Regions from separate parts of the Arthrobacter sp. UYEF20 genome, predicted to be linked through region 2. Evidence: riboswitches for the same ligand, from Rfam matches in the RefSeq annotation. Region 2 holds a riboswitch; each other region holds the start of a gene.

Region 1 (6,232 bases), on a different contig from region 2:
CGCTGAAGGTCTTCACGCCGTCGAGGTATCCGGTGATGCCGGCAGGGGTCCACTCGACTGCATAGTTGTGCCACTGCGTGCTATCAACCGGCTTCGCCGCGTAGGTCTGGAAATCCTTGCCGCCACAGGCGTAATGCAGGAAGAACTTCATCATGGCGGTGTCCGTGCTGCCTTCGGCGTAGTCGATCTCGGCACAGTTAGCGGACGTGTTGTTGTTGGGCCAAAGGATCAGGACCGGGTGGTACTGCGGGTCCCGGGCATTGGTCTTCATGCGCGTTTCCCAGCGACCGTACTTCTGCTGGGCAAACTTCGCCGACATGCCGCCTGTGGTACCTGCGGCATCACCGTTTACCGTGGCCAGGCCATTGGCGACCGACCAGGCCTGCGGGCTGCGGACGCCCTTGCCCGAATGTCCTGCACCCTTGAAGACACTCCACTTTGCGGGGTCCGGGGCGCCGGTGTTGGAGAACTCGTCTCCGGCCAGAACCGGGCCCCACCCAAAGTTGGTGGCTGCCTGCGTGCCCCTACCCGGCGTGGCAGCTGCTGCCTGGTTGGCGGCGGGGACGACGGCGGGCGCTGGGGCGGCGGGGACGACGGCGGGCGCCGCCGCGGCCGGGACTGCTGCGGCCGGTGCGCCGACGGCCGGTGCTGATGCGGCTGGCGCCGCATCCGGGACCGTAGCAGAAGCAGCAGGCGCGTCCGCGGTGGCCGCGCCGGGTGCGACGTCGGCGTCGGTGGCCGGAGCAGTCTGCGTAGGGGCTGGGGTTGTTGCCGCTGGCTTTGCCGCTGCAGTGGCGGACTTGGCCGGCGCGGTGGCCGACGCCGACGCATGCCCAGCCGCTGGCGGACCAGCAGCCCCATCTGTTGCGGGAGCGATGCTGCACCCGGTCAGGGACAGCGCGCCCATCGTGAGCGTGATGGCTATTTTCTTGAACAAGGGACCCCTCCGGGCTTGGGACTGACGCAAACGACAGCTGCAACTTTGGCGATGACGAATGCGCGAAGCTTCATTCAGCCCCCAGCACTGGGCGGGAGCGAGCAGGCACCGATCGGCGCAGCGGCGCCCGACATGCGGGCATCCGGGGCCCTGCGTGCGGGCCAGACCTTGACGGCCAGGCGCCAACGTTACCTGATCGTAACCTTCGCCCGCAAATTGCCGACGTCGGGTCCAGCAGCTCGTCGAGCAGCTGGTCGCGCCGGAGCGGGATCGGGTCGCGGAGACGGCCTAATTGTAGAACCGAAATGCGGGCAGAATGAAGATGACCGGGGTAGGCTGCCCGCTTGCGTCGCGGCGGCCTGTCCTACGCCGCTATCGGCTCATTCGCACGGACGCGTTTTTTGAGAGCCTTGGCATCGTGGCGGAGCTCGCGCCGTTGGCAGGCATCAGGCGGCGCTGCACCCGGCAGTGGTGGCGCGGTGGAGTGGTAGCTGTGGCCGGTGGGAGTGGTGAGCTCGAGGGTGTGCCTGTGACTATTGGTACCGGCGGGCCCGGGACGCGGCCGAACTGTCCAGCCGGGGGTTTGTTTGGTGTAATTGCAGGCTTCGCAGAGTCCGGATCCGTTGGCGGCGGTGGTCGCTCCGCCCTCGGACCAGGGAGTGACGTGGTCCAGGTGTCGGATCGGGGCGTCGCAGTACGGGGTGCGGCAGGTATCGTCTCTGGCCTGGAGGAAGCGTCGGAGCCCGGCGGGGAAGAGCCGGGCCCTCGAATCCATCGCGATCAAGGTCCCCGCTGCCCGGCGCGGTGTAGAGCCGGCGGAGCCAGGTCTGCAGGGCGACGCCGGCTACCGCGGCGACCGCTCCGGTGCCGCCCCCGCCTCCACTGCCGTTGCCCCCGGGGTTAGGGTCGGTGCGGCCCTGGCTCGAACTGATGCCCGGGCCGGAGTCAGCGTCTCTGAGCAGATCGCGGGCCCAGCCGGCCGGGACGATGCCGTAGCCGGGGAGCCGGGCCGGTTCGCTGTCTCCCTGGAACAGGGCGCGGTCGGTCATGACGAGCTGGATCTCGATGCTGCTGATTCCACCCGCCTTCCCCGTGATGCGTTTCAACCAGCGCGTCGGCCATGAGCTGACCCCGGCCCCCGGGGTCCCCGCCAGCGCAGGGTGTCGGCGTGGCGGCTCAGCGCCGCGTACGCGGCCACGCCCTCGGCGACCGGGAGCAGGGCGGTCAGGTAACACATGGTGTCCGGGGCCGGGCGGAGGCTGACATGCCGCTCCGCGGCGGCGTGGCTGGCGCGTTGGGTGATGGAGCGGGGGTCCCGCCGGTACGCCGAGGCCCGGGCCGCGGCAACGATTGCGCGGTCCCCGGCCCCGGCGAACGTGCCGGTATCGGCGGCGAGCTCCTCGTCCACCGCGCAGCGGTCCGCCGCACTCAGGCAGGCGGTTTCCTTCACGAGCAGTGTGGCACGCCATTCGTTGAGCTGCCCGGTGTCCAGGGCGGCCAACGTGTGGGGCATTTCGGTGACGAGGGCGTTGGCCAGGCCCAGGAGCCGGCCGCCGCGGGCCGGGGATTCGCGCCGGGCCAGGGCGATCTGCGCCGCGACCCCGGCCCCGAGTTCGGCCGCCGGCATCCCCGCCGCGCGCTGGACCCGCCGCTGGGCGGCATCGAAGGCGACCGCAACACGTGCTTGCAGTGCGGCCGCGGCGGACTTCAGGTCCTCCAGCTGCCGGAGCTGGTCGATCAGCCCGGCACCGCCGTCGTCGTCGGCATCCGTGGCGTGGCAGGGACGGACCGTACCGAGCAGGCGGGCGACGTCCGTGACCGCGGCGCCGCTTCCAGCGTCGCCATGTCCTCCCGGAACCACTTCGGGCTCTCGCTTGCCGTCCATGAACCCAGTCTAGAAGCGGGGTCAGACAAAAAAGCCCGGCAGAAAGAGCCGGGAGACAGGCCACCTAGAAACCGGCGCGGAGACCCCACAACAATGCGAAAGACGCGGAGACCCCACAACAATGCGAAAGAATGGTCCCATGAGCGACGCCGGCGAGTTTATCGATTCCTCGCTGCAACGCGAAGGGTCCTGGTCCCGGGCGGACGAGTTGCAGGCACGCGTGGGCGGCGATCTGAGCTTCTATGGCGCCTCGGTCGGGGCGGTGCGCGGAACTGTCCGCGACGCGCTGCGCCGCCACCGCGAGTTGCTGCATGATGACATCACCGCGCTGAGCTCAGAACTTTGGTCCGTACCGGTTTTCGAGCGACGGCTGGCGGCCGTGGTCCTGCTGCAGTCCAAGGTCCACATGCTGGACAACGCGGACCTGACCCGGATTGAAGGCTTCCTGAGAACCGCGCAATTGCGGGAGCTGGCCGATCCGCTCGCCGTCGACGTCGTCGGCCCGCTGGTTTCGGGACTGGACCTGCTGGGCAGGGTACGAGCGGACAGCGTGCTGGACCGCTGGGCCCGGGAACCCGACGTCTGGCTGCGCCGCGCCGCCCTGCTCTCGCCGCTCCGGGCGCTCCGGGCCGGCGGGGGAGACTGGCGCAAGTTTGTCGGCCTGGCCAAGGCGGCGCTGGCCGTCTCGCCGGAGCACGACGCGGACGCCGATACCGACGCCGACCTCCTCAGGGAGGCAGTCGCTGTGGTGCTCGACGACGTCGCGAAACACCGGCCAGAGCTGGAATTCACGGCCACCGGGACGTGACGGAAGCGTCCCGCATCAGCTGTCCGACCGTCGCTGCACAACCGCGTAGGCCTTGCCATCCAGGAACTGCCAGTCCGTGACCACCATAAAGCCGAGTGCATCCACACGGTCGTTCAGGACATGGGCGTCGAAACCGCCGTCGCGGGGCTCAGCGTCCCAGGTTGAGACGCGGACTTCCTGGCCTTCGAGGATCAGCAGCTCGGTGTTGACGTCAAAATCCTCCTGAGGCTGATCGCTCAGCTGGCAGATGGCGACACAGTGGCTGTTCATTTCGGGCCTCCGCTTCAGGGATCGCTGCTGGCATCATCCTATGCCTGAGCCCGGGGATGCAGATGGAAAAAGCCCTCGTTTGGACCCCCGCCCCGTTACCTCAATGTGACATTCCGTGATTATCCCGTTACCGTTGTTAGGTGCCTGTTGTCTCCGATACGGGCGCTCCCCAGCCGATTGCCTAACTCTGCCGCGGCCCCGGGGATAACTCGCATCAACGTCCGGCAGAGACGGGGAAACCACTTTTTGACCAGCTGACAGGCAGGTCTTGGGGTGAAGCCGCACGGCCCGCAACGCGGGCCCCGAGTGCGGCCGGGTGCCTCCCATCCGAATCCGACAGCTCACCTCGCAGGCATTGGGAGAGGCTACATTCATGACTTCACGCAATACTTCCGCGCGCCATCGCGGCACCACCACCACGAGCCCGCTTTCGGCAATTTCCTCCGCATTTGCGGGCAATGCAGGCACGATCGGCCGCCAGGCCGCCGTGATCGCCGCAGCATCAGGTCTGGTACTCAGCAGCGCCATGGCCGCCAACGCGGCGGAGGCACCCGTCGAGCGCAACGCCGCACCGGCGTCGTCCGTTGACGTCAACAGTCAGGTCTCCGCTCCGGTCAGCGCGGATTCCACTGTTCAGATCGCCTTCGAGCGTCCGGCCGTGGTCTCGACTCCGGCGCCCGTCGTCGAACAGCCCAAGCCGGCTGCAGCCGTCCCCGCCGCCGCCCCCCAGCCTGCCGCAGCTCCTAAGGCTGCCGTGCAGGTCCAGGCAGCTGCCCCGGCTCCCGCCGCTGCCCCGGCAGCCGGCGGCGTCAACGCCGCGCTGCTTTCGGCCGCCTACGGCCAGGTTGGAATCATGCAGGACTGCACTGCGATGGTCGAAAAGGCGCTCGGCGCAGCCGGCATTCCGGTAGGCGACATCGGCCCGACGGCGTTCCTCAAGTACGGCAAGGTTGTGGCGACTCCGGAGCCGGGCGACATGATCGTCCAGTCCGGCCACGTTGCCATCTACGCCGGCAACGGACAGGCCGTCAGCGGCGGCATCAACGGCAATACAACCGTGGCGCACCCGCTGTCGTGGCTGACCGCCACGGGCCCCGTGACGTTCGTCCGCGCCGGAGTCTGACGCACAGCAGCGAAAGAGGCCGGTGATCAGTTGCCTTGGGGGCAGCGGATTGCCGGCCTTCTGCATGCCGTCGCGTCAGCGAACCAGGGGAAGCGCCAGCCTCATGGTGGTTCCCTCCGGACCTGTCCGGGCTACCTCGACGGTGCCGCCGGCGGCCGTGGCGATCTCGCGGACCAGGGCCAGACCGATGCCGAAGCTTCTCTGCCGGCGCGGCGCATCGGCGCCCGGAGTCCTGACGAAGCGGTCAAAAATCCGGGCCTGGTCGACGCCGGTGATCCCAGCCCCCGTGTCCGCCACGGTGATGACCGCGTGGTTGTTCTCTGCCGCAGTGCTGATGGTGACCTGTCCGCCGGCCGGGGTGTGGGCGAGGGCATTGTCGGCCAGGGCGAGCACCGCGCGGCGGAGGGAGTTCTGGTCGATGCGGGCCAGAGGCCGGCCGCCGCCGGAATCGCTGCCGGAGCCGCCTCCGGAATCGCCCGCGGAAGCCCTGGCGGACGCCCCGTCGGACGCATCCGCGGAAAAGGTGAGCCGGACGCCCTGGCGTGCCGCGAGTTGTTGCAGGCTCTCGGTGACGGAGGACGCGACGTCGGCCAAATCGGCCGGTTCTGTCGCTGGGTCCGGCGTCCCCCTCGTTGCGGCCAAGAGCAGCTCATTGACGATCCCCGTGAGCGTTGCCGTGTCTTCCCGGATTTTGACCAAGGCCTGGCCCGGTTTGGAGTCCGGCGCGGCGTCGCGTTGGGCCAGCTGGATGCGTGCGTCGAGGATGGCGAGGGGGGTGCGCAGTTCATGGCTGGCATCCTGGACGAACCGCCGCTGCAGGGCCAGCGCTTCCCCCAGGGGCCGGATGGCGCTCCGTGCACTGAGCCACCCGACGCCGCCGGCCAGCACGATCCCCGCTACCCCGGCGATGATCATGGCCTCGATCAGGTCCTTGGAGTCGAGATAGGTGTAGGCCTTCCCGGCCACGGTGGCGGATGGCAGGTCCGGGTGAGCCAGCTTGTTCATCAGGTAGACGGTGGCGGCGGCGAGGAGGCAGAGGACCAGCACGGCGCAGGCGGCGCTGATCCGCAGGGCGACCTTGAGGGAGGCCCTGCGCAGGGTGTCCAGGTCCGGTTCGGCGGCCTGCGGTGCGGTGCTATTCATGGGCGTCGCCGATCTGGTAGCCGACGCCGTGGACCGTGCGGATCACGGTTTTGGCGATCTTCCGGC
Region 2 (6,232 bases):
ACGGGGTTCACCAACATCGGCGGCGGGATCGGCATGCCGATCCTGGCCAGCATCCTGACGGCCTGGCTCATCTGGGCCAGCCGTACCTGGCGGCCGCTGATCCTGATCGGCGGCGCAGCCGCCGTCTCCGTGACCGCCACCACCCTGGGCAAGAAGCTGATCGGGCGGAACCGGCCAGACCACGCCGACGCCGTCCCGCCCTACGAAGACTCGCCGTCCTTCCCGAGCGGCCACACGCTCAACACGACGGTGGTGATCGGGCTAGTGGTGTACCTCGCCTGTCTGGAAGTCCAACGAGCTATCGCCCGGGTCGGCCTGATCACGGCGGGTGTGATCTTCATCGTCGCGATGGGCATGAGCAGGGTCTATCTGGGCCACCACTGGATGACCGATGTGATCATCGGGTGGGTACTGGGGCTCGGCTGGGTGGGGATTGTGATCCTGGCCCACCGGCTCTTCCATGTGCTGCGCCACCGGGAACAGGCGGGTCCCGCGCCCACGTTTGACCATCCCGCCCGCCTCCACGAGGGGGGCACGGAGGCCGGTAGCGGCGGCTCCGGTCGCGGTTCCGGCGGCGGCCGTCCCGCCGAGACTAACGACGCCGATACACCCGGCCCCTCGGGAAGGTCCTAGGCGACCGGGTGATAGTTTTGACCCATGCGCACTCTCGTTGTGGACCACCCGCTGGTCGCCCATAAGCTCACCGTTCTGCGGGACAAGAACACCCCGTCCCCGGTCTTCCGCCAGCTCACCGAGGAGCTCGTCACGCTCCTGGCGTATGAGGCCACCCGTGAGGTCCGCACCGAGCCCGTGACCATCGAGACCCCGGTCAGCACCACCATCGGCACCGCCTTCACCAAGCCCACTCCGCTGGTGGTCCCCATCCTCCGAGCCGGGCTCGGCATGCTCGAGGGCATGACCAAGCTGGTCCCCACCGCCGAGGTCGGCTTCCTGGGCATGGCCCGGGACGAGGAGACCCTGGACATCATCACCTACGCCGAGCGCCTCCCCGAGGACCTCACGGACCGGCAGATCTTCGTCCTGGACCCCATGCTGGCCACCGGCGGCACCCTGCGCGAGGCCATCAAGTTCCTCTTCAAGCGCGGCGCCTCCGACGTCACCTGCATCTGCCTGCTCGCCGCCCCCGAAGGCCTGGCCAGGCTGGAGGAGGAGCTCGCGGACGCCAACGTGACGATCGTCCTCGCCTCGATCGACGAGAAGCTCAACGAGAAGTCCTACATCGTGCCCGGCCTGGGCGACGCCGGCGACCGCCTCTACGGCATCGCGGGCTAGTACAGCCAGACAGCCGCGTTGAGGACCCGGCTGTTGAGGACCCGGCTATTGCCGGGTCCGGCACGCGTTCCCTTCCGGAATCCCGCAGGCCGCGCTAGCGTGTGGGCCATGGACTGGAAACTTGAACTCGTGTTTGTCCCCGTGTCCGATGTGGACCGCGCCAAGGACTTCTACGTCAACAAAGTCGGCTTCAACGCCGACTACGACGAGCGGCCCATGGACGGAATCCGCTTCGTCCAGCTGACCCCGCCGGGCTCCGGCTGCTCGATCGCGATCGGCGAGGGCCTCACCGACGCGCCGCCGGGCACCGCCCCCAGCCTGCAGCTCGTGGTCAGCGACATCCAGGCCGCGCACAAGCAGCTCAAGGATAACGGCGTGGACGTCAGCGACGTCGATGTCCAGGACTGGGGGCACTTCGTCCATTTTGCGGATCCCGACGGCAACAAATGGGCGGTCCAGTACATCCCCAACCGGCCCAACGGCTAGACGTCATTTTCGTTAATTCGTCGGGGGTTGAGGCCCGGTCGTCGCGCCGGGGGGGACATGCCCAGTCGTCGCGCCGGGGGGGACATGTCCAGTTTTCGCGCCCGAAACAGGGCATAGCCGGAATATGTCCATCCGCCGACCCCGGCGCGGGGCATGTCCTGATCCGGGGGCACGTACAGTGACTCCGCTGCGGGCGTCGGGCCACTTCCCCGGGAGGACCGCCCAGTCTTCGCGCCCGGCACCGGCGGCACCGTGACGTTCCCTGGCCGGAAGCCGGGCACGTGGACGCGGGCAGTCGGCGGGTCCCTCCTGCCCGGTTGCTTGCCGCCGAACCGCCTGCCTGCCGTGGTGAACCCCGGATTCCCGCGGGCGGTTTGCGCGTGGCGCCGAAGCAACCGGGGAGGAACGTCACGGCAGGGGTGCGTGGGGCGTTTCCGGTGGCCGGCGCCGGGCTACTTCCCGGGAGGACCGCCGAGTCCTCGCGCCCGGGACAGGGCATAGCCGGAGTATGTCCATCCGCCGACCCCGGCGCGGGGCATGTCCTGACCGGTGGTCATTTTCGCTGAGGCCGTCGGTGTCAGGCTGCCGGTGCGTGCTCGTACCTGCCCAGGCGTGGCAGCTGGCGGTCGAGGCCGGTGGTGTATTCCGGTCGACCGAGCCGGCTGGTCGAGGTCCTTGAAGCCGCCGCCCGTGATGGCCTGGCGCGGCACCGCCTGCGGCCTCCGCCTCAACCACCCCACCGCCTGGACCTGACCCCCGACGAACTAACGAAATTGCGCGCTGGACGCACCAGCGCACGGCTCCGCCCGCGGCCAGCACTCAGCACTCAGCACGAAAGAATGCCCCGAACCGCAGGGATTCGGGGCATTCTTGCTGAAACAGGTACGTCCTGAAGCAGGTACGTCCGGGGAAACTGCCGGCCGGCTTAGTACCAGTTGTTCGCGTAATGGAAGCTCAGGGCGCCGCTGGGGGAGCCGTAGCGTTCCTTGACGTAATTGAGACCCCAGTTGATCTGGGTCCGGTAGTTGGTCCGGTAGTCAGCGCCGGCGCTCGCCATTTTTTCGGCCGGCAGGGACTGGACCACACCGTAGGCGCCGCTGCTCGGGTTCGTGGCCGTGGTCTTCCAGTCGGACTCCTTGGTCCAGAGCTTCATCAGGCTCTGCATTTCGCCGGGCGCCCAGCCGTAGGATTCCAGCCGGGAGGCGGCGTAGGCCTGGGCCCCGGCGGGATCGTCAACGGCGACGGGCGCCGCCGCTTCGGGGGCCGGTGCCGGTGCGGGCGCCGGGGCCGGGGCAGGTGCCGGCGCGGGTGCCGGCGCCTCGGCGGGTGCCGGGGCCGGTGCCGCGGCAGAAGCCGGGGCAGGTGCTTCAGCGGGCTTCGCCGCCGCGGACGGGGCCTCAACGCTGGCGCCGGGGGGCACGAAGGCCTGGGCGTCGCGGACCCGTTCGAAGTTCAGGGGCGTCAGCGGGTCGGCGATGGTGGCGGACGCCTTGGAACTGCCGGCGGTGGAGTTGCGGCTGGACGTCTCGGCGGCCTGCCCGGCAGCGCCAACTCCGACCAGGACCGCGCAAACGGTGGCAACGACGGCGACGCGGCGGCCGGTGGAACCGATGCCCGCGGTAAACCGGGACAGGGCCGAGGCCGGCTTGGCTGACTCGGCGCGGTGGCGTGAATGCGTGGAGCCGAATTTTCCTGCGGCGCCTTCGCGGCGCGTTTGTACCTTGAATTTAGTCATGATGCCTCTCAACGCCTGCGGAGTTAGCTGTCGGGTTCGGATGAGAAATCCGGCCGCACGGAGCTTCACGTGTCGGCTTCACCCCAAGGGTGCATAAATGCAGATGCCCGGGAACTCTGGGTTCCCCGCCTCTGCCTGGTCTAGCGAATCCGGGAAGCGGCAGAGTTTGGCGTCCATCCGGATGCACGGCCCAGTGGCGGCCGCACTCTAAAAACCGTACAGGAGTTCCATCCGAGAGTCACATTTTGGTAACGGACATCACGACGGCGGAGTGTCGCCTTGCGCTCTTCCGCCCAGCCCTCCGCACCGTGGCTACGCCACCTGCGGGCTCGTGGGCAGGCGCACGGCGAACTCCGTCCTGCCTGGCCGGGAGGTGACCTCGACGGTGCCGCCGTGGGCCGCGACAATCGCCTGCACGATCGATAAGCCAAGCCCGCTGGTCCCCTCGGCAGTGGTTGCCGGGGCGACGGCGGGGGCCCAGTGGCTGCGGGGAATCCCCGGACGGGCAGCGGCCGCCGTCGTGACTGCCGGGTTCTTCCGTGCCGCGTCCGCGCGGGCGAAGCGTGAAAAGACCTTATTCATGAACTGAGCGGGGATTCCGTTGCCGTTGTCGGTCACCGTGACCACGGCGCTTCCATCGGCTGAACGCATCACTCCGGTCACCACGGTGGTCCCGGCCCTGGTGTGCTTGCGCGCGTTGGAGAGCAGGTTGGCCAGCACCTGATGGAGCTGCGCGGAGTCGCCGCGGACCACCACCGGCTCTTCCGGCAGTTCCAGCTGCCAGAGGTGATCCGGGGCCATGACCTTCTCGTCGCTGACCGTCTCGATTGCCAGCTGGGTGAGGTCCACCTCGCTGAGCTTGAGGGGCTGGCCCTCGTCCAGGCGGGCCAGCAGCAGCAGATCCTCAACCAAGGTGGTCATCCGTTCGGACTGGCTCTGCACCCGTGCGAGGGACTTCTCGCCGTCCGGCGTGAATTGCTCGGTCATCCGCATCAGCTCGGTGTAGCCGCGTATGGCGGTCAACGGGGTCCGCAGCTCATGCGAGGCATCGGCCACGAACTGGCGCACCCTCATTTCGCTGAGCTGCCGCGCCTCAAGCGCGTTGGAGACATTGTCCAGCATCTGGTTCAGCGCGTAGCCCACACTGCCCACTTCCGTGCCACGATGGGCGGCCGACGCCGGCACCCGGACTGCGAGTGCCACCTCGCCGGCGTCGAGGGGGAGCCGGGAGACCTTGGTGGCCACGTCGGAGAGCTGTTCGAGCGGCTTCATGGTCCGGCGGATCAGTGCCGTGCCGGCGAGACCGATCACGACGAGGCCGCCGGCAGACACCACCACCATGGTCCACACCAGCGAAGCCAGCGTGTTCTGCTTTTCCGCCAGCGGGAGCCCGGTGACGATCACGTCTCCATAGGGGGTCCGCACGGCAGTGAGCCGGTAGGCGCCGGCCGAGAGCGTCCGGTCAACCGGGAGGCCGTTGGGCGTGAGCTCGAGGAGGACGTGGTCGTCATCGGGGGAGAGGCTCTTCCGGGTGGCGTCCCCGGCGAGGAAGCCGGGGTTGCTGACGGCGCCGCCCAGGATCCGCGCGTTGAGCGTACCGATGCCCTGGCCGCGGGCCTCCAGCGGATCGGAGCGTCCGCCGGAATTACCGGGTGAGGGCCGTCCGAACAAGCTGGCGCGGTGGGACGCCTCATCCAGCTGCGTGTCGAGTTGCTTGGTGAGGACGACGTCCATGGAGGCGTAGCTGAAAAGTCCTACGGCGCCGCAGATCGCCACAAGCAGCGCCATGGTGACGAGGACCAGCCGGGTGCGCAGATGCCAGGTGGAGGGGTCGCGCCACTTTCGCCGGGGGGCAGGGGTCTCACCGGAGAGAGCGCGCACGGATCAGTCCGCCGGCTTCAGGACGTAGCCGGCGCCGCGCACGGTGTGGATCATGGGAGCGCGGCTGGCATCGATCTTTTTGCGGAGGTAGGAGATGTACAGTTCGACGATGTTGGCTTGTCCGCCGAAGTCGTAGTCCCACACCCGGTCCAGGATCTGCGCCTTGCTGATGACCCGTTTGGGGTTCTCCATGAGGTAGCGCAGCAACTCGAACTGCGTCGCGGTGAGGTGCAGTTCCTCGCCGGCCCGGGTGACTTCGCGGGTATCGATATTGAGGACGAGGTCACCGACCACGAGCTCCGCTGAGTCCATGGCGGCCGCGCCGGAGCGCTGCACGAGCCGGTGCAGGCGCAGCAGGACTTCCTCCATGCTGAAGGGCTTGGTGACATAGTCGTCCCCGCCGGCGGCGAGGCCGGTGATCCGGTCCTGGACGTCGTCCTTCGCGGTGAGAAACAGGGCAGGCACAACCGGAGCGAAGGCGCGGATCCTGCCGAGCACTTCGACGCCGTCGAACCCGGGGATCATGACATCGAGCACCAGCACGTCGGGGCGGAACTCCTTGGCGAGTTTGACCGCTTCGGGTCCGTCTGCCGCGACGGCGACGGACCAGCCTGCCATCCGCAGGCCCATGCTCATGAGCTCGGAGAGGCTGGGTTCGTCATCCACGACGAGGGCTCGGATGGGGGAGCCGTCCGGGTGGGTGAGCTGCGGAAGGTTGTTGGTCATGGAGTGCGAGGAGGCCATGGGACAACTCTCCGATCTGCCGGTTAGGCGGGGCTTTGGGGATCCTGTGCTGCACCTGTGAATCCCAGCGTAGCGAGCTGGAAGCCGCTGCGT
Region 3 (6,232 bases), on a different contig from region 2:
CGCGCACCGCGACGAGCGCCGCGGCCGCCGGAGCCCGTTCCGCCAGGTAACGGAATTTGCCGCCGCCAGTGGGGTGGGGCAGAAGGCCGGCATTGCCCTGGCGGCTACGGGCCTGGTCCTGACGATCGCTGTCCCCGCCACCGGCCCGGTCATGGCTACCGACGGCTCGTCGGGCTCGGTCTCCGCTACGGCGCAGCCGGATGTAACGGCCGCCTCCGCGGCCAAGATCGACTTCAGCCGGACCGCCGTGACCACGAAGGGCGATCCCGACGGCAAGCTGAAGCAACTGCTGAGCGCGCAGTCGGCGGGCAGCATCACGCGCGCCGCTTCTTCCGGCAGCCTGGGCGCACCGCTGGACCAGATGGTTTCCGCCTCGCCCTTCGGCTACCGCGTCAGTCCCATCACCGGCGGTGCCGGCGAGTTCCACCGCGGCCAGGACTACGCCGCGCAGTGCGGAACGGCGGTCCACGCGGCCGCCAGCGGCACCGTCACGTTCACCGGCTGGCATCCCTTCGGCGGTGGCAACCGCGTGGTGATCGACCACGGCAACGGCCTGGAGACCACCTACAACCACCTGTCCTCATCAAGCGTCCGTGTTGGCCAGACGGTCTCCCGCGGCGATGTTGTGGCCATGAGCGGGACCACCGGCGCCTCCACCGGGTGCCACCTGCACTTCGAAGTGATGGTCAACGGCGACGTCGTGGACCCCACCGGCTGGCTCTAAATAGCCGATGGATGACTCTCGCATTCTTGTGACACGCCGTGATCTGAATGTGACATTGGGTCCCAACTGCTGTACCGTATGAAGTACGCCAACTTCTCCGAAGTTGGCGCTCTTGAGTGGATTGCCTAGCTCTGCCACCGCTCAAGGTCCGTTCGCATGACATCGTCTGGCAGGGGCGGGGGAACCAATTTTGGTCTTCGCAAGAAGACCTTGGGGTTAAGTCGCAAAGCTTTCCAGGAAGCAGCGCGGCCGGGTGACTCCCATCCGAATCCGACAGCTCACCTCGCAGGCATTGGGAGAGGCTACTTTCGTGTCTTCACGCCACAATGCTGCGCTTAAACGCGCTTGCGCGGCTCATTCGAGCCCGCTGAAATCCACGTCCCGTGCTGCCCTTGCCGGCGCCCGGAATGGATCTCACTCCGCCGACTCAATCTCTGCTGAGTTCGGCCCGCAGGCCAAGCACCTGCAAGCAGTTCCCGCTTTTGGCGCGTCTTCGCAGTACACCCTTCGCTAAGTAACCCATTCGGGGCGATCCGGCGTACCCCCAAGATGCCGGAGCGTCCTCTGTCCGCGCCTGAAAAGTGCGGTCCAAGGATCACGAAAGAGAGAACTTAATGACTACTCGTGCAAATACTGCACGGCACCGCGCCGAGGTCACCAAGACCAACTCGCTTGCTGTCATTGCCAAGGCCGTCGGCGACAACGCCGGTACCATGGGCCGCCAGGCCGCAGTCGTCGCTGCCGCTTCCGGGCTGGTCCTGACCAGCGGAATCGCAGCCAACGCTGCCGAGACCAACGTTCAGCGCGAATCCACCTCCGCTTCGGCACTCGAAGTCCAGTCGGGCACCCCGGCAACGATCTCGGCGGCTTCCACCATTGCGATCTCCTACGAGAAGCCGGCCGTTTCCACCTCACCTGCTCCGGTCGTCGAGGCCGCAAAGCCCGTCGTCAACGTCCAGGACTCCAAGGCCGGTGCCGCCGGCGCCTCGGCCTCGACGCAGGGACTCTCCGTTGCCAGCGGCGCCGGAGCTTCCATCGCTGCCGCCGCCTACGCCCAGCTCGGGGTTGGACAGGACTGCACCGCACTGGTCACGAACGCTCTGGCTGCGGCGGGCATCAACTTCCACGGCTGGCCGGCAGGTTACCTGTCCCTGGGCCGCACCGTGGGCGCCGGCGAGGCACAGCCGGGCGACCTGGCGTACTACCAGAACGGTGGCGTGGGCATGGCCCACATCGCTGTCTACGTCGGCAACGGCATGGCTGTCCACGGCGGCTGGAACGGCGGAACCACCGCACTGAACAGCGTCAATATCGGCTCCGGGCCGGTCTTCATCCGCGTCGGCGGCTAAATCGCCGCTGGCTGGAAACAGCTGTCTGAAAACAGCTGTCTGAAAACAGCCTGAAAGTCGCCACCAAGAAGAGGACCCCCGCCCCTGTGGCGGGGGTCCTCTTCCTGTACGCCCGGCCATCTCCGGCAGACACGGACCCCCTTGCGGGAGAAAAATTCGGTGATCCGGCCTTGGGGTGTTTACTCTTGTGGTGTCGATCCATAGCCCGACCATGCAGAGGGCAGCCGGCCCTCGTGCCCCTGGCGGGTGCGGCCGTGAAGAGGTATGCGGATGCGCACTCTCGTTCTGAATGCTGGATATGAACCGCTCGCGGTAGTCACCTTCCGCCGGGCGCTCGTTCTCGTGCTTACCGGAAAGGCCAGTGTGGTGGCCGAAGGAGACGATCCGGTTGTTGGTCCCCAGGACATCCTGGGCCGGCCGTCGGTGATCCTGCTCAACCGCTACATCCGGCCCCGGTACAACACCATGACGGCGGTCAGCCGCCGGGGTGTGCTTCGCCGGGACGGACAGCGCTGCGCTTACTGCGGAAAAGCGGCCCACACCATTGATCACGTCCAGCCCAAGTCAAGGGGCGGTGCCGATTCCTGGGAAAACCTCGTGGCGGCCTGCCTGCGGTGCAACAACGCCAAGGGTGACCACACCCCCGCCGAGATGGGCTGGAAGCTCAGCTTTGTCCCGGGACCACCGAAGGGCACCATCTGGCAGATTAAGGAACTGGAAAAGCCGACGCCGGCCTGGGACCCTTTCCTCTTGCCGGAATCCGCGGCCTGATTCGTTTGCCTGGAGTCAGGCCGGACGTGTTCTGCCGGACCAAGTTGCGGCCTGGGCCGGGCCGGGGCCTGGTGGCACCGCGCTAGGCTGGCCAATGGAATTCGATGCTCTGGAATTGGACACTGTGGAATTCGATGCTGTCATACTCGCCGGAGGGCGGTCCTCACGGTTGGGCGGCTCGCCCAAGTCCGCCCTGGTGCTCGGCGGCCGGACCCTCCTCGAACGCGCACTGCAGGCCGCGAAGGGGGCCGGGGCGATCGTCGTCGTCGGACCGGACCCGGGATCGCTTCCTGCGGGGGTGCTGAACTGCCGGGAGGAGCCGCCTTTTGCTGGGCCGGCCGCCGCGATCGCCGCCGGACTCGCCGCCCTGGCGGCCCACCATTCGGGGGACGGCCGGACCGTCCGTGCGCCTCGGCTGACCCTCGTGCTGGCCTGCGACATGCCCCGGGTGGATGCCGCTGTCACGGCGTTGCGCGCGGCCCTGGATGCCGGTCCGGAGGTCGGCGCCGTCATGGCAGTCTCCGCGGACGGACGACGGCAGCCGCTCGCCGGCTTTTATGGCACGGCCGCGCTACAACACTCCGTCGCGGAAGCCGCGGAGCGGGGCGGGCTGGCGGACGCCTCGGTGTTCTCCCTTCTTGCTAGTCTTGACGTGCGGGGAATTCTCGTGCCCTCCGGTTCCACGGATGACGTGGACACCTGGGACGATGCCGCCGCACTTGGGGTATCCGGCCGGATTCCGGACCATGGACCGGACGAGCGGTCCGGAGCTCCGCGACTGAAACCGACTTTGGAGGCAAACGGTGAAGAGCCAGGATGAAACTCTGGAAGATTGGTGCCGTGCCCTGCTCCAGGCCCTCGAGCTGGAGGATGTTGAGATTGACGTCAACGACGTCCTTGCCCTCGCCGGGGTGGCCGCACACTCGGTGGTGCGTCCTGCCGCCCCGCTGACTACTTTCATCGCTGGCTTTGCCGCCGGTCTGGCCTCCGGTTCCGGCCAGGCGACGGACGCGGTCTCCATGCAGGCGGCCATCGGCGTGGCCCGGAAGCTCGCCACTGACTACGCGGCCACCGAAGCCTCCGGGGCATGACGCCTGCGCCGCCTCATGGCAGTGCTGCTGCCGGGAACGACTCCGCTCCCGGCGGAATCCAGGCCCCAGCGGACGATGAAGAGGGTGCCGGTAGCGCCCCGCCGGAACCGCACCGGCACGCGGCACACACCTGGCAGGAGGCCAGGCAACTCGCTTTTGACTGCGCCACACCCATACCTGCCGCGCGGGTGGCTCTCAGGAATGCCTTGCGGCGTATCCTCGCGGACGACGTCGAAGCGCTGCAGGACATTCCGCACTATGCCTCTTCCGCCATGGACGGCTGGGCTGTCAACGGCAGCGGGCCATGGATCCTGGCGGAACCGGGCCAGCGGCTGGCCCCGCACCAGGCGAGCCCGATCGTTACCGGCGGCCTGATCCCGGCTGGAGCCAAAGCGGTGCTCCGCAGCGAGAGCGGCCTCATTTCCCCGGACGAGGACGGGCTGCCGGCCCTGACCACCAGTGGCGCTGCCAGGCCCGGCGAGCCGCGAAACGGTGAACACGTCCGCAAGGCAGCGGAGGAAGCCACTGCCGGAGAGCTGCTGATCAAGGCCGGCACCGTGCTTAACCCGGCCCATCTGGCCCTCGCCGCCCTGGCCGGCCACGACACCGTTCCTGTGCTGGGTAAGCCGGTAGTCAGGCTGGTGCTCACCGGCTCCGAGGTCGTCTCGTCGGGTATCCCTCAACCGGGGGAGGTCCGCGACACCTTCGGCCCGCAACTGGCCGGTGTGGTGGAGCTGCTTGGCGGGATCTGCAGCGGCCAGGTGAAGATCGGGGACAGCTACGCCGAATGGCTGGCCGCCCTGGCAGACAACGACCCCGCCGTTCCGGACTCCGGGCCCGCAGGGGACGCCGGGTTTGAGGTCCAGCTCGCCGACGTCGTCATCACCACCGGGGGCACCGGCCGCTCAGGCACCGACCATCTCCGGCGTTCCGTAGCCGAGCTCGGCGGCCGGCTGCTGATCGACGGCATCGCGATGCGGCCCGGCCATCCCGCCGTGCTGGCCGAACTGCCCGACGGCCGCTTCATCATTGGCCTGCCGGGGAACCCGCTCGCGGCCATGATGGCACTTTCCACCCTGGCCGCACCGCTCCTGGCGGCACTGGGGCACGGAACGATGCCACCCGTCGTCGAAGTGCCGTGCGGCTCGACGATCGAACCCGATCCTGGCCGGACGCGGTTGATGCCTTTCCGGTTGCTTTACGGCATGGCGTCGCCGGCACAACATGCGGGACCAGGAATGCTGCGCGGGCTGGCTGCGGCCGATGGTGTGCTGGTGGTGCCGCCACACGGCGTCCAGCTGGGAGAGCTGGTCTCCGCCTTCGCCCTCCCCTGGGGCGCCCCCATCCCGGAACCGGGAGCCGCCGGGGCGAAAGCCACGACCGCACCTAAGCGTCCCGCACGGAAGCCCGCCGGCACGGACGGTCCCGTTGACTGGAGCGCCCTGCGCGGCTGAGACCGGCGAGGGCCCGCCCTGAGACCGGCGGGGTCCCGCCCTGCGGGAGGCGGGTTTGCGCGCCTGCGGCCCCCAATGTTTTGTGGCCCCCTATGGTGTGTGGCCTCTGCTTCGGGCGGACGCTTGCGGCCCGCGCTGGCCCCCCGGCCCCGTGCTTGCGATGATGGATGCATGTTTCTAAGGAGTTTTTGATGGGTCGCGTGACGCAGCGCCGCAAGGTGCACAAATTTGTCTTGGACGGCTCGCCGCAGGCTCTCGAGTTCCCGGTCCGGCACCGCGAGGACATTCTCGCCGTGGAGGAACCGCTGGAGATCCGGCTGGGGGAGCTCTCCTACTCCGTCACAATGCGGACGCCCGGAAACGACTTCGACCTGGTGGCGGGCTTCCTCGTCTCCGAGGGCGTCATCTGGAGCCCTGAACAGCTGGTATCCCTGCGGTTCTGCGCCGGCGAAGACGAAAACGGGGTCCAGACCTTCAACGTCGTGGAGGCGCAGCTGAGGCCCGACGTCGTGCGTCCCGAGACCGGACGGAACTTCTTCACCTCAAGTTCCTGCGGAATCTGCGGCACGGATTCCATCGAGGCCGTCCACAAGTCCTCGCATTTCAGTCCCGCCGCGGACCCGCTCACCGTTCCGGTGGGCGTCCTGGCGTCCCTGCCCGATCTGCTGCGGGAGGCCCAAGCCGTCTTCGATGTCACCGGTGGCGTGCATGCGGCGGGGCTGTTCCGGATTGCCGACGACGGCTCCGCCGAGCTGCTGTGCCTCCGGGAGGATGTGGGACGCCACAACGCGGTGGACAAGGTTGTCGGCTGGGCGCTCCGGGAGGGCCTGCTGCCCTTGAGCG

What was found. A riboswitch is a leader RNA that binds a small molecule or an ion and turns the genes downstream of it on or off. The one in region 2 is predicted to bind cyclic di-AMP.
Region 1: another riboswitch for cyclic di-AMP. It lies ahead of ABIB26_RS12480 (hypothetical protein); the one in region 2 lies ahead of ABIB26_RS10085 (aggregation-promoting factor C-terminal-like domain-containing protein).
Region 3: another riboswitch for cyclic di-AMP. It lies ahead of ABIB26_RS05465 (NlpC/P60 family protein); the one in region 2 lies ahead of ABIB26_RS10085 (aggregation-promoting factor C-terminal-like domain-containing protein).

Annotation. Positions count from the first base shown of each region.
Region 1 covers NZ_JBEPNP010000010.1:7,549-13,780, reverse strand. The annotation lists gene ABIB26_RS12500 (glycoside hydrolase family 16 protein) at 1-937, opposite strand, end outside; partial or broken gene ABIB26_RS12495 (HNH endonuclease) at 1,302-2,822, opposite strand; gene ABIB26_RS12490 (DNA alkylation repair protein) at 2,962-3,630, shown strand; gene ABIB26_RS12485 (hypothetical protein) at 3,646-3,900, opposite strand; cyclic di-AMP (ydaO/yuaA leader) riboswitch at 4,079-4,265, shown strand; gene ABIB26_RS12480 (hypothetical protein) at 4,274-5,023, shown strand; gene ABIB26_RS12475 (sensor histidine kinase) at 5,099-6,166, opposite strand; gene ABIB26_RS12470 (response regulator transcription factor) at 6,159-6,232, opposite strand, start outside.
Region 2 covers NZ_JBEPNP010000007.1:76,208-82,439, reverse strand. The annotation lists gene ABIB26_RS10100 (phosphatase PAP2 family protein) at 1-633, shown strand, start outside; gene upp (uracil phosphoribosyltransferase) at 658-1,293, shown strand; gene ABIB26_RS10090 (glyoxalase superfamily protein) at 1,402-1,779, shown strand; gene ABIB26_RS10085 (aggregation-promoting factor C-terminal-like domain-containing protein) at 2,705-3,514, opposite strand; cyclic di-AMP (ydaO/yuaA leader) riboswitch at 3,513-3,670, opposite strand; gene ABIB26_RS10080 (HAMP domain-containing sensor histidine kinase) at 3,827-5,302, opposite strand; gene ABIB26_RS10075 (response regulator transcription factor) at 5,399-6,139, opposite strand.
Region 3 covers NZ_JBEPNP010000003.1:279,119-285,350, reverse strand. The annotation lists gene ABIB26_RS05470 (M23 family metallopeptidase) at 1-724, shown strand, start outside; cyclic di-AMP (ydaO/yuaA leader) riboswitch at 872-1,030, shown strand; gene ABIB26_RS05465 (NlpC/P60 family protein) at 1,339-2,073, shown strand; gene ABIB26_RS05460 (HNH endonuclease) at 2,344-2,844, shown strand; gene mobA (molybdenum cofactor guanylyltransferase) at 2,939-3,664, shown strand; gene ABIB26_RS05450 (DUF6457 domain-containing protein) at 3,648-3,935, shown strand; gene ABIB26_RS05445 (molybdopterin molybdotransferase MoeA) at 3,932-5,389, shown strand; gene fdhD (formate dehydrogenase accessory sulfurtransferase FdhD) at 5,581-6,232, shown strand, end outside.